DNA from 3 places in the Bacillus sp. Medicinal_06 genome. Region 3 is predicted to be linked to each of the others. Evidence: riboswitches for the same ligand, from Rfam matches in the RefSeq annotation. Region 3 holds a riboswitch; each other region holds the start of a gene.

Region 1 (3,290 bases), on a different contig from region 3:
AGCCAATTCCAAGAAGGAATGTTTTTATATCTGAGGAGCCAGTTTTAATAACCCATAGTGCATAGCAAAGCGCAATGACTGCGACGATACCATCCATAATTCGTGAACCCATTTCATTTTTATATGTTTCACCAGTTACGACCAGTTTTAATTGGAAGATCGGTGAAACGAGATAAGGGATTAAGTAAGCTAAAGTTGAGACGGTAATAACGAATGTATAAGCTTCAGCAATTGTCCCTGATAATGTTGAGAATAGGAAGACTTGCGACATAATATTTGTCAGTCTTAATGAATAAATCGGACTTCCTTTTTTGTTTGTTTTTGCAAAGAAGGAAGGGAAGAAGCCTTCTTTTGCTGCTTGATACGGCACTTCTGAGCTTAATAAAATCCAGCCTAAGATCGAGCCGAATAGGGAAGTAAGAGCAAGGAGCGCCATTAGTTTTCCGCCGCCATGACCCATTGCAGCATTTAATGCGTCAGCTAATGGACGTTCAGACGCTTGTAGTTTATCCATATGAAGAACACCCATTGTTAAAATGGTAATTCCTAAATAAATGGCAACAGTTATTAATAAGCCAGCAACAGTTGCATGTTTTACCGTTTTTGGAGATTTCGCACGGTTTGACAAAAGAACAGCTGATTCAATACCGATAAATGCCCAAAGTGTTGTAAGTGCAGCTAAATTTACTTGTGAAAGCAGTCCGTGTGACACGCCTTCTTTATCAATCACTGGTGTGTACCATTGTCCAAATTTTGAAGCTTGAAATGCAAACAAAGTAACAACGATGAAGAGAAGGAATCCTGTTACCTTCGTTGTTGTCGCTAAAAAGTTTAATTTCCCAGCTCCGTTTACACCGTTTGTTAAAATCATATGTGTTCCCCATAATAAGAAAGAACAGATGGAGAATGTAATGAGCTTTCCAACTTCCACATCGAAAGTACCAATTGAAAATAAGAGACGTGTATCTTTCATAATCGGGAAGAAGAGTGATAAATAACCTGCAAAAGATGTAATAATAGCAACATTACTTGCCCAGTTTGCGACCCAGTAGCCCCAAACCATGCTGAATCCAGCCATTTTTTTCTTTTTTGGTGATGAAAATAAGGCATATGCGTGACTTTGTGGTCCTGTTGTTAAATCAGGACGACGAATTGCTAAATTACCGAAAACAAGAGCTAGCATTAAAACACCGAACCCTGTTGTTAACCAAGCTAAAGTAACACCGAGAGGGCTTGCTGTTTGTGCTAATGTACTTGGCACCATGAAAATACCAGCGCCAACCATATTGCCGACAACAAATGCTGTCAGTACCCAAAAGCCCCATTTTTTCTGTTGCATAAAAAATACCTCCAAAGTTAGTATAACCAAGTCAAGCGAGGAGATATGTATGTCTTCCAAAAAGGGAAGTAAGGTAAGCTTCATACAAAACAAAAAAAGCACGTGTCATTGTCGCTACGTGCTTTCTATCTTATAGGAAACCCACGACATACCTCTCGATAGCTCTCCACAAACAAATTGTTTGTGACAGTTCTGCACTTATTAAGTAGCAGACCCAGCAAGAATGCATGGTGGCCATTTCTTACTTCGGCAACCATTCCTTTCCCATTCGTTCATCGATGCCACTACATCTCCCGAAATGATACTCTTAATGACTGCAACCTCTACCTCACCGAGATACGAATGAGGATTTATGTATTAAATTTACGTATTTAAGGGTAACAAATGAATTTTTATACGTCAATGGATATAGTAATAGTCAGACTATGGCGAAGACTTTGTTATTATTAGAAGAGGGAGCTTTTTCGAAATAGGTTCTTTTGAAAAAGCTTGTCGATAGTTGTGTTAAATTTATGAAGTGTAATGTTTAAATATTATTTTATAAAGAAGAACGGAGGTGTGATATGACGTTAATTTGTTTGGAGGGTGCAAGTGGTATTGGTAAAACGGCAACGTGTAGAAATATTGCGGAATTGTACAATGCTTATGTGATTCCAGAAGTGAATTTCTTATTTCAGCGCCCTAATCCTGAACTGGAAAATTGGTATCTCGAAAGGCAAGTTGAAAGATGGCAAATCGCACAAGAAAAACTAAAATCGTATGATGTAGTTCTATTTGATGGAGATATTTTTCAGCCCATTTGGTATAACTGGATTTATCAGGGGGAATTCCCACAAACTTTACCGTTTTTGAAAGAGTTTTATGTAAATCAAATGAAACGAAAACATATAGGATTTCCGGATGTCTACATTCATCTTTCTACAAGCGAAACAGAATTAAGAAAAAGGAAAGAAAATGATACTACCCGAAGACGAAGTAACTTCGAAAAACATCTAAGTCTTATAGAACCACAAAAGCAGTATTTTCAATATATGCATACTGTTTCTCCTAATGTAGTCCATTTTGTAGATGCAGTTAGTATTGTAGAGAATATAAAAAGTATTTTTGAGATTGTGTCTAATTTGAATAAAGAAAAGCATAATAATGATTCTGTAACTGTATTTGAGAATGTAATGGATTGGTTAATGAACAGTGATCCTAAAGCATGTGAGATAAGTGAATAGGGGAATGAAAGAATATATATCACTTGATTTTCTAACATATATATCCACTCGCTTTCTCTTTTTGTTCTCACCTGGCATGGGACCCAAAAAGACACTGACCGCCTCTATCTATGGCCGGACGCTCTCTTCCCACCTAAAAAGAATGGTTTTTTCCCGGTTTTTCAATTTGTATTTATCCCGCATTAACGGGCAGTAAGACCCCCACCTCAAGATTCAGAGGGAAACGAGGAAGATAGGTGGGGGATCAACTGCCCGTAAAAGCCCGATTGGTGAGGGCTGATAATCAGTGGGGGATGAAGAAAAGCCCCACTGATTAAAGTTTCACTTTATATAAAAAGAAGCTAATCTACAGCCGTAGATTAGCTTCTAAAATGTTACATTAAGTTTAATACAGTTACTTTTTCACGTGTCATAGACTCAAGGCTCTTACGAATACCTTGTGCTCCCATACCAGAACCTTTTACGCCGATGAATGGGAAGTGGTCAGGGCCACGCTCTGTACGTCCGTTAATTTGAACAGAACCAGTGACGATTTTGTTTGCAATTGCAAATGCTTTATTAATGTCTTTTGTGAAGACACTTGCTTGTAAGCCGAAATCTGATTTGTTCGCAATTTCAATTGCCTGCTCATCAGAAGAAACGCGGATGATTGGAAGGATTGGACCGAATGGCTCTTCCCAAGCAACTTTCATATCTTCTGTTACATTGTCAATTAATGTTGGGTAAAT
Region 2 (3,290 bases), on a different contig from region 3:
ATGTACAGATTTATCGTTTACTGTTAGCAATCCTTCGCTAGGATATAGAGAAAAGGCTTCGAAATGTAGGTTTAATTTTTCTTCATTGCGCTGTTCTTGTATCATATGTTGTCTACGTAATTGGACGTTAATTCGGGCAGCGACTTCTAAAGGATTAAACGGTTTTGTTATGTAATCATCTCCACCAATTCCTAGTCCTGTTAATTTATCTAAATCGCTAGAACGCGCTGTTACAAATAAAATAGGGGTATTTGTATAGTTTCGAATCTGTCTGCATAGTTCAAATCCATCAATATCAGGTAGCATCACATCGAGTAAGATAATATCGAATGGGCGACTCTTAATAAGGTGTAACGTTTCAGCTCCATTGATAGCTGTTGTTATATGCGTGAAGTTTTCTTTTTTTAGCGTAAGTACTAACATATCTAATATGCCTTGTTCATCATCTACTAAAAGGAGTTTTTCTGTTCTCATTATGGAATCCACCTTTACACGTTTTTCGAACCTGTTAGAAAGATATTTGGAAAATATTTCACATGTAATAGTGTAACATAATACCATTTTGTTAGATAAAAAAATAACAACAAAGAGAGATTCCTTGTTGTTATTTTCATAATCAAATTAATTCATTTGTACCAATGGTTCAATTTTTGCCATAAATGATTGGTGAAGTGCTTCTACGCCATCTACTAAATGAAGGCGATCGATGACAACAGATACTTTAATTTCAGAAGTACTTACCATTTTAATATGAATATTTTCTTCTTTTAGTGTAGAGAACATGCTAGCCGCAACACCTGGATTAGATACCATGCCAGACCCTACAATAGACACTTTAGCTAGGTGATTTTCATATTCTACCGATTCATAATGTAGCGTTTCTTGATTTTGTTCTAATACTTCTAATGTTTCTCTTAAATCACTCGAATGAATAGAGAAGGATAAGTGTACAGTACCTTCATTGGTAATGCTTTGAATAATAATATCAACATTAATATGAGCGTTAGCTAATGTAGAGAAAACAGTTGAAAGCGATCCTTGTTCTAATCCTTTCATTGTTACACGTGTGATGTTATCTTCAAATGCAATACCTTTTACGATTGATTGTTGTTCCATGTTACATTCTCCCCTTACAATTGTTCCGTTTTCTTGTTCCATACTTGAACGAACTTCTAAAACGACGTTATGATTTTTTGCAAATTCAACAGCACGTGGATGCAGTACACCAGCTCCAAGATTTGCGAGTTCTAACATTTCATCATAAGAAATTTCATCTAATTTATATGCGTCTTTTACAACGCGTGGATCAGTTGTGTAAACGCCTGTGACGTCTGTATAAATATCACATTTTTTCGCTTTAAGCGCAGCTGCTAATGCGACAGCAGTTGTATCAGAACCACCGCGGCCAAGTGTAGTAATTTCGTTCTCTCCACTTAATCCTTGGAAGCCAGCAACGATTACAATTGTTCCTTCTTGTAAATAAGATTGAATACGTTCTGTGTTAATATTAGTGATCCTTGCGCTTCCGTGTACAGATTCAGTTGTAATACCAGCTTGCCAGCCTGTTAGTGAAATAGCATGATATCCTTTTGCTTGCAATGCCATTGTTAATAAGGAAATTGTTACTTGTTCGCCAGTTGTTAGGAGCATGTCCATTTCGCGTTTACTTGGATTTTCAGTAATAGCCGTAGCAAGTGCAACAAGCTCATCTGTGCTTTTGCCCATTGCAGAAACAACTGTAACAACGCCGTTTCCTCGTTCATATTCTTCAATAATTAAATTTGCTACATGTTGAATGCGCTGAATACTTCCGACAGAAGTACCACCGAATTTTTGAACAATCGTTTCCATTACAAATTCCTTCTTTCGTCCATTTTTATTCATTAATCAGGAAAGGCGTAAAAAACATATAAGAGAGATGTATAAGTCCCTAAATATTCCTGTAGTTACCGGAAAGAAAAACAAAAAACACCATCTCAAATAGGTGAGGATGGTGCTGTTACAGGAAAAAGGAAACAGAAAAAGGAGCTAATAAAAAAACCGCCAAAAAAGGAATATCATAATAAAGCATGATATCTCTTTTTTGTAGATAGCTCTTCATACATACACGTCTGTATATATGACAGTTCTGTTTCTATTCGAAAACAGCCCCAATTGATAAATGCAGAGAAATTTATCAATTTCGGCAACGATTCCTTTTTTCTAAACTCATCGACATCTCTGTGTCTCCTTTAGAATACTTATAAGCGTTGCAACCTCTATCTCACGTTTTGGGCGAGAGTGTTTGGTTTATGAAGTTATTTGGTAACATTTGTTTTATAATAATTAAAATATTATAGGAAATCAAGTGCTTTATAAAAATTTTGAAAATTAAATCTATTTATAAAATGAAAGAATTATTTGAAAAATATAGATGAAATCATATTTTACATATAAATTAGTATATAGAGGGATTGGAGGGAGAGAGGATGAAGAGACAGAAACCGATTTATGTTCAAACAGAAATAGAAACATCAATGGAGGAACTATGGAAGTATACGCAAGATCCAATGTTACATGCAGAGTGGGATGCGCGGTTTACTGAAATATCATATTTAGAGAGAAAAGAAGATGAACCACAACGTTTTTTATACAAAACAAAAATTGGTTTTGGACTCGAAATAGCTGGTGAAGGAGAAGTGGTAGGGGAATTACAAAAGGAAACAGGAGAAAGGATATCTTCGCTAAAATTTTGGACAGGCAGTAAACTTTCATTGATAAAAATAGGAAGGGGCTATTGGAAGTATACACCGAATGGGAAAAATATTTGCTTTGAAACGCAGTATGATTATGATACGAGGTTTGGCGGTGTAGGGAGAATTATAGATTCATATATATTTCGGCCACTATTAGGGTGGGCGACAGCATGGAGCTTTGATGCTTTAAAATTATGGTTAGAAAAAGGGTTTCATCCCAGCTTGCTAATAAGGAAATCGATTACGTATTGGTTTATTTGTTTTATATTTTCTTTTGTATGGGTGTATCAAGGGCTTGTGCCAAAAGTATTATTTAATCATCCAGAAGAGGTACGGATGCTTTCTGTACTTATTGGTTCGAACGAAAATAGCATTTTTGCTCTTGAAATAATTGGGTTTTTAGAGATAGGATTCGGGATCATATGGTTGTTGCCATTTCAAAAACAGAAGTTATTGCTGCTACACATTATTATTTTAATTGGTTTAACCATTGCAGCAGGATTCACAAATATCTTGAGTTTTATCCAACCATTTAACCCTATTACCTTAAATTTT
Region 3 (3,290 bases):
TTCGGAAACGATAGTGACTAATAGCAATTCCGACCCATGCGATAAAGCCAGACATTCCAGAAGCGTTTAATAGCCAAACATATACAACGCCGTCGCCGTATAAAGAAGCTAAGAAAGCAGCACATCCAACTAGAGATGTTGCAATTAAAGCGTTAACGGGTACACCACGACTATTTAGTTTACCTAAAAATTTTGGTGCTTTTCCTTGACGCGCTAAGTCCCAAAGCATACGAGTGCAAGCATACATACCAGAGTTACCAGCCGATAAAACAGCTGTTAAAATAACAGCGTTCATAACAGAAGCTGCAAATGCTACACCTGCTTTTTCAAATACAAGTGTAAATGGACTTACTGTTACATCACTTGCTGCAAGACTTTCAGTTGTATAAGGAATCAATAAACTGATAACAAGAATGGCAAAGATGTAGAATAGTAGAATACGCCAAAAGATAGAACGAATTGCTTTTGGAATACTACGTTCTGGATCAGCCGTTTCACCAGCAGCTACACCTAATAATTCAGTTCCTTGGAATGAGAAACCAGCAGCCATAAATACACCGATGATTGCCATGATACCGCCGTTAAATGGTGCATCCGCAACAGTAAAGTTTTTAAATCCAACAGGTTCGCCGCCCATAATGCCGAAAATCATCATAAATCCAACAATTAAAAAGATAATAACAGTTGCTACTTTAATAAGAGCGAACCAATACTCTGCTTCACCAAACCCTTTAACAGATAAATAATTAAAAAGAAATATAATAGCTAAACAAAGACCACTCCAAATTAAAGAAGGGGTATTTGGAAACCAAAATTTCATAATTAATGTAACTGCTGCTAGTTCAGCTGCAACAGTAATTGCCCAGTTATACCAATAATTCCAGCCGAGTGCAAAGCCAAGTGATGGATCGACAAATTTTGTTGCGTATGTGCTAAATGAGCCCGTGACAGGCATATACGCTGCTAATTCAGCTAAGCTTGTCATTAAAAAGTAAACCATAATTCCGATTGCCGCATAGGCTAAGAGAGCTCCGCCAGGTCCTGCTGTGTGAATGACACCACCACTAGCAAGAAAGAGTCCGGTACCAATTGTACCGCCGAGAGAAATCATTGTAAGGTGGCGAGATTTTAACCCACGCCTTAGTTCGCCTTTTCCTTGTGTAGATTGAGTTTTAGAGGTAGCTTGATTCGCCATGCTATTCATGTTCAACACTCCTTTTCTTATAAGATTAGGAAGGAACGGGGAAGAAAAATACAAAAAACCGCCAAAGGAATTTGGCGGAACGTTTCACAAATAACCACCCCATCATACCCTTCCGTTAAGATAGCACCCCACGTTTACACGGTATTTTGTAAACGTGACAGTTCTGTTCCTATTCGGAGACAGCCCCAGCCTATATTTCCAGAGAAGAAATACAAACTTCGGCAGCATTTCCTTTAAAGCGGAGTCATTGACATTCTCTGTGTCTCATCCGTTTTACTAATAAATGCCGCAACCTCTACCTCATCGGATTGATGAGGATTTGTTCATTGCTATGATTTTTAATATATGGCAATTGTAATTAGTTTCTGAAAATATTGCAAGGAATTTTTGTAGGAAATTATCAAAAATAATCGGTTATTGTATGGGAAACGTTTTCAAAATTCCACCCGAACCTACTGAAATATGTAAAAAATGATAAAAAAATTGTTATACAAATGTTTCGCAAAAAGATAGGGAAAATCCTCTAAAATTAAAAGAAAATTCAGAAAAGTAAATTCGACATTGTTTATGTAAACATAGTTATGAATGAATGCATGAAGTTTGTAAGTGGAAAAGAGAGGTACGACAATTGTAAATGAATAAATTTGAAGTGAGGAATTAAAAAGGTAAGCAAACACATCATTTGCTTACCTCCATACTCCACAACTCGTTCTGATTTAAGGCAAAACACGTTTTTGACCAGTCGTATATCCAACATTTTGTTTTGCAGATACGGAATGATTCCGAACTGAAATGAAAAGTGCAATAATAACGATAAGACCAACTGCAACATAGGAAAGGTTAATAATTGTTGGATCTACTTTAAATGATGTAAGCAGCGTCCGGATATTTGTAAAAATAATGAGCCCGCCAACGAGTACACCAAGTAAATGGGAAGGAACAATTCGTACTAACCATGCAGCAATTGGAGCTGCCAAAATGCCACCTAACATAAGAGCAAATACCCAAACCCAGCTCACTTGTTCCCATCCTAATGAAATGAAAAATCCAATTGTTGCGGCTAATGATACCGGAAATTCACTTGTATCAACAGAACCGATTACTTTGCGTGCTTCATTTCCTCGTGCCAGTAGTACTGGTGTAGTGATAGGACCCCAGCCACCGCCGCCAGTTGAATCAACAAACCCAGCGAATAATCCAAGTGGGATAAGTTGTTTACCAGACATACGTTTACTTGATTTCACAATTTGTTTTTGAATAATAAATCGCAATAAAATGTAGACGCCTAACGTAAATAAAAAGAGTGAAATGTACGGTTTAATTAAATCGCCTGGTAAGTTACTTAAAAAACATGCACCGACAAAAGCGCCAATTGCACCAGGCAATGTTAGTCTGGAAACAGTATATTTATCAACGTTTCCAAATCGAATATGAGATACACCAGAAGCTGCAGTTGTAACAACTTCCGCTAAATGTACGGAAGCGGAAGCGACAGCAGGTGCGATTCCAAACATTAATAATAATGAGGAAGATGTTACCCCATACGCCATCCCAAGTGCTCCGTCAATCAGTTGAGCAAAAAAACCAATAATAGCAAAGACAATTAATTTCTGCATGTATAATCCCCCTGTAATAATAAATAAAAAGGCTCTTTTCTCGAGTGAGAAAAGAGCCTTTGGTTTTTCCAATCAGCTTAACATTTAGTTTTTATTATTATAATGCATATTAATCTGATAAAGCAACTGGGTTTTTAAAGTTTTTTAAATTGATTGAAATGACAGAACAGTTATATAATAAAAAGATGTAGATAAAGGGAGGGAAAATCATGTTAGCATTTGATCATCTCGTTCATGCTGTTGGGTGCACACCAAAAGAAGCAGAAGGGAAAATGAAGGAACTTGGATTTCATACCGTGCAAGGCGGGGAACATACGAACTGGGGAACGTGGAATAGTTTATGTTATTTTGATTTATCTTATATTGAATTTTTAGCGGTGCAACATGAAGATAAAGCGAAGAAAGCGGATAATCCACTTGTTCAAGAGACTGTTGAGAAATTGCAACATGGAGAAGGAATGCTCCAAATT

What was found. A riboswitch is a leader RNA that binds a small molecule or an ion and turns the genes downstream of it on or off. The one in region 3 is predicted to bind lysine.
Region 1: another riboswitch for lysine. It lies ahead of AC1M36_RS10825 (amino acid permease); the one in region 3 lies ahead of AC1M36_RS01605 (amino acid permease).
Region 2: another riboswitch for lysine. It lies ahead of AC1M36_RS13265 (aspartate kinase); the one in region 3 lies ahead of AC1M36_RS01605 (amino acid permease).

The regions. Positions count from the first base shown of each region.
Region 1 is NZ_JBWYHD010000004.1:104,764-108,053, forward strand. Features, by position in the region: gene AC1M36_RS10825 (amino acid permease) at 1-1,339, opposite strand, end outside; lysine riboswitch at 1,491-1,673, opposite strand; gene AC1M36_RS10830 (AAA family ATPase) at 1,903-2,562, shown strand; gene gapN (NADP-dependent glyceraldehyde-3-phosphate dehydrogenase) at 2,937-3,290, opposite strand, start outside.
Region 2 is NZ_JBWYHD010000005.1:73,447-76,736, reverse strand. Features, by position in the region: gene AC1M36_RS13270 (response regulator transcription factor) at 1-474, opposite strand, end outside; gene AC1M36_RS13265 (aspartate kinase) at 622-1,851, opposite strand; lysine riboswitch at 2,083-2,269, opposite strand; gene AC1M36_RS13260 (DoxX-like family protein) at 2,469-3,290, shown strand, end outside.
Region 3 is NZ_JBWYHD010000001.1:297,796-301,085, reverse strand. Features, by position in the region: gene AC1M36_RS01605 (amino acid permease) at 1-1,204, opposite strand, end outside; lysine riboswitch at 1,318-1,510, opposite strand; gene AC1M36_RS01600 (sulfite exporter TauE/SafE family protein) at 1,921-2,820, opposite strand; gene AC1M36_RS01595 (VOC family protein) at 3,030-3,290, shown strand, end outside.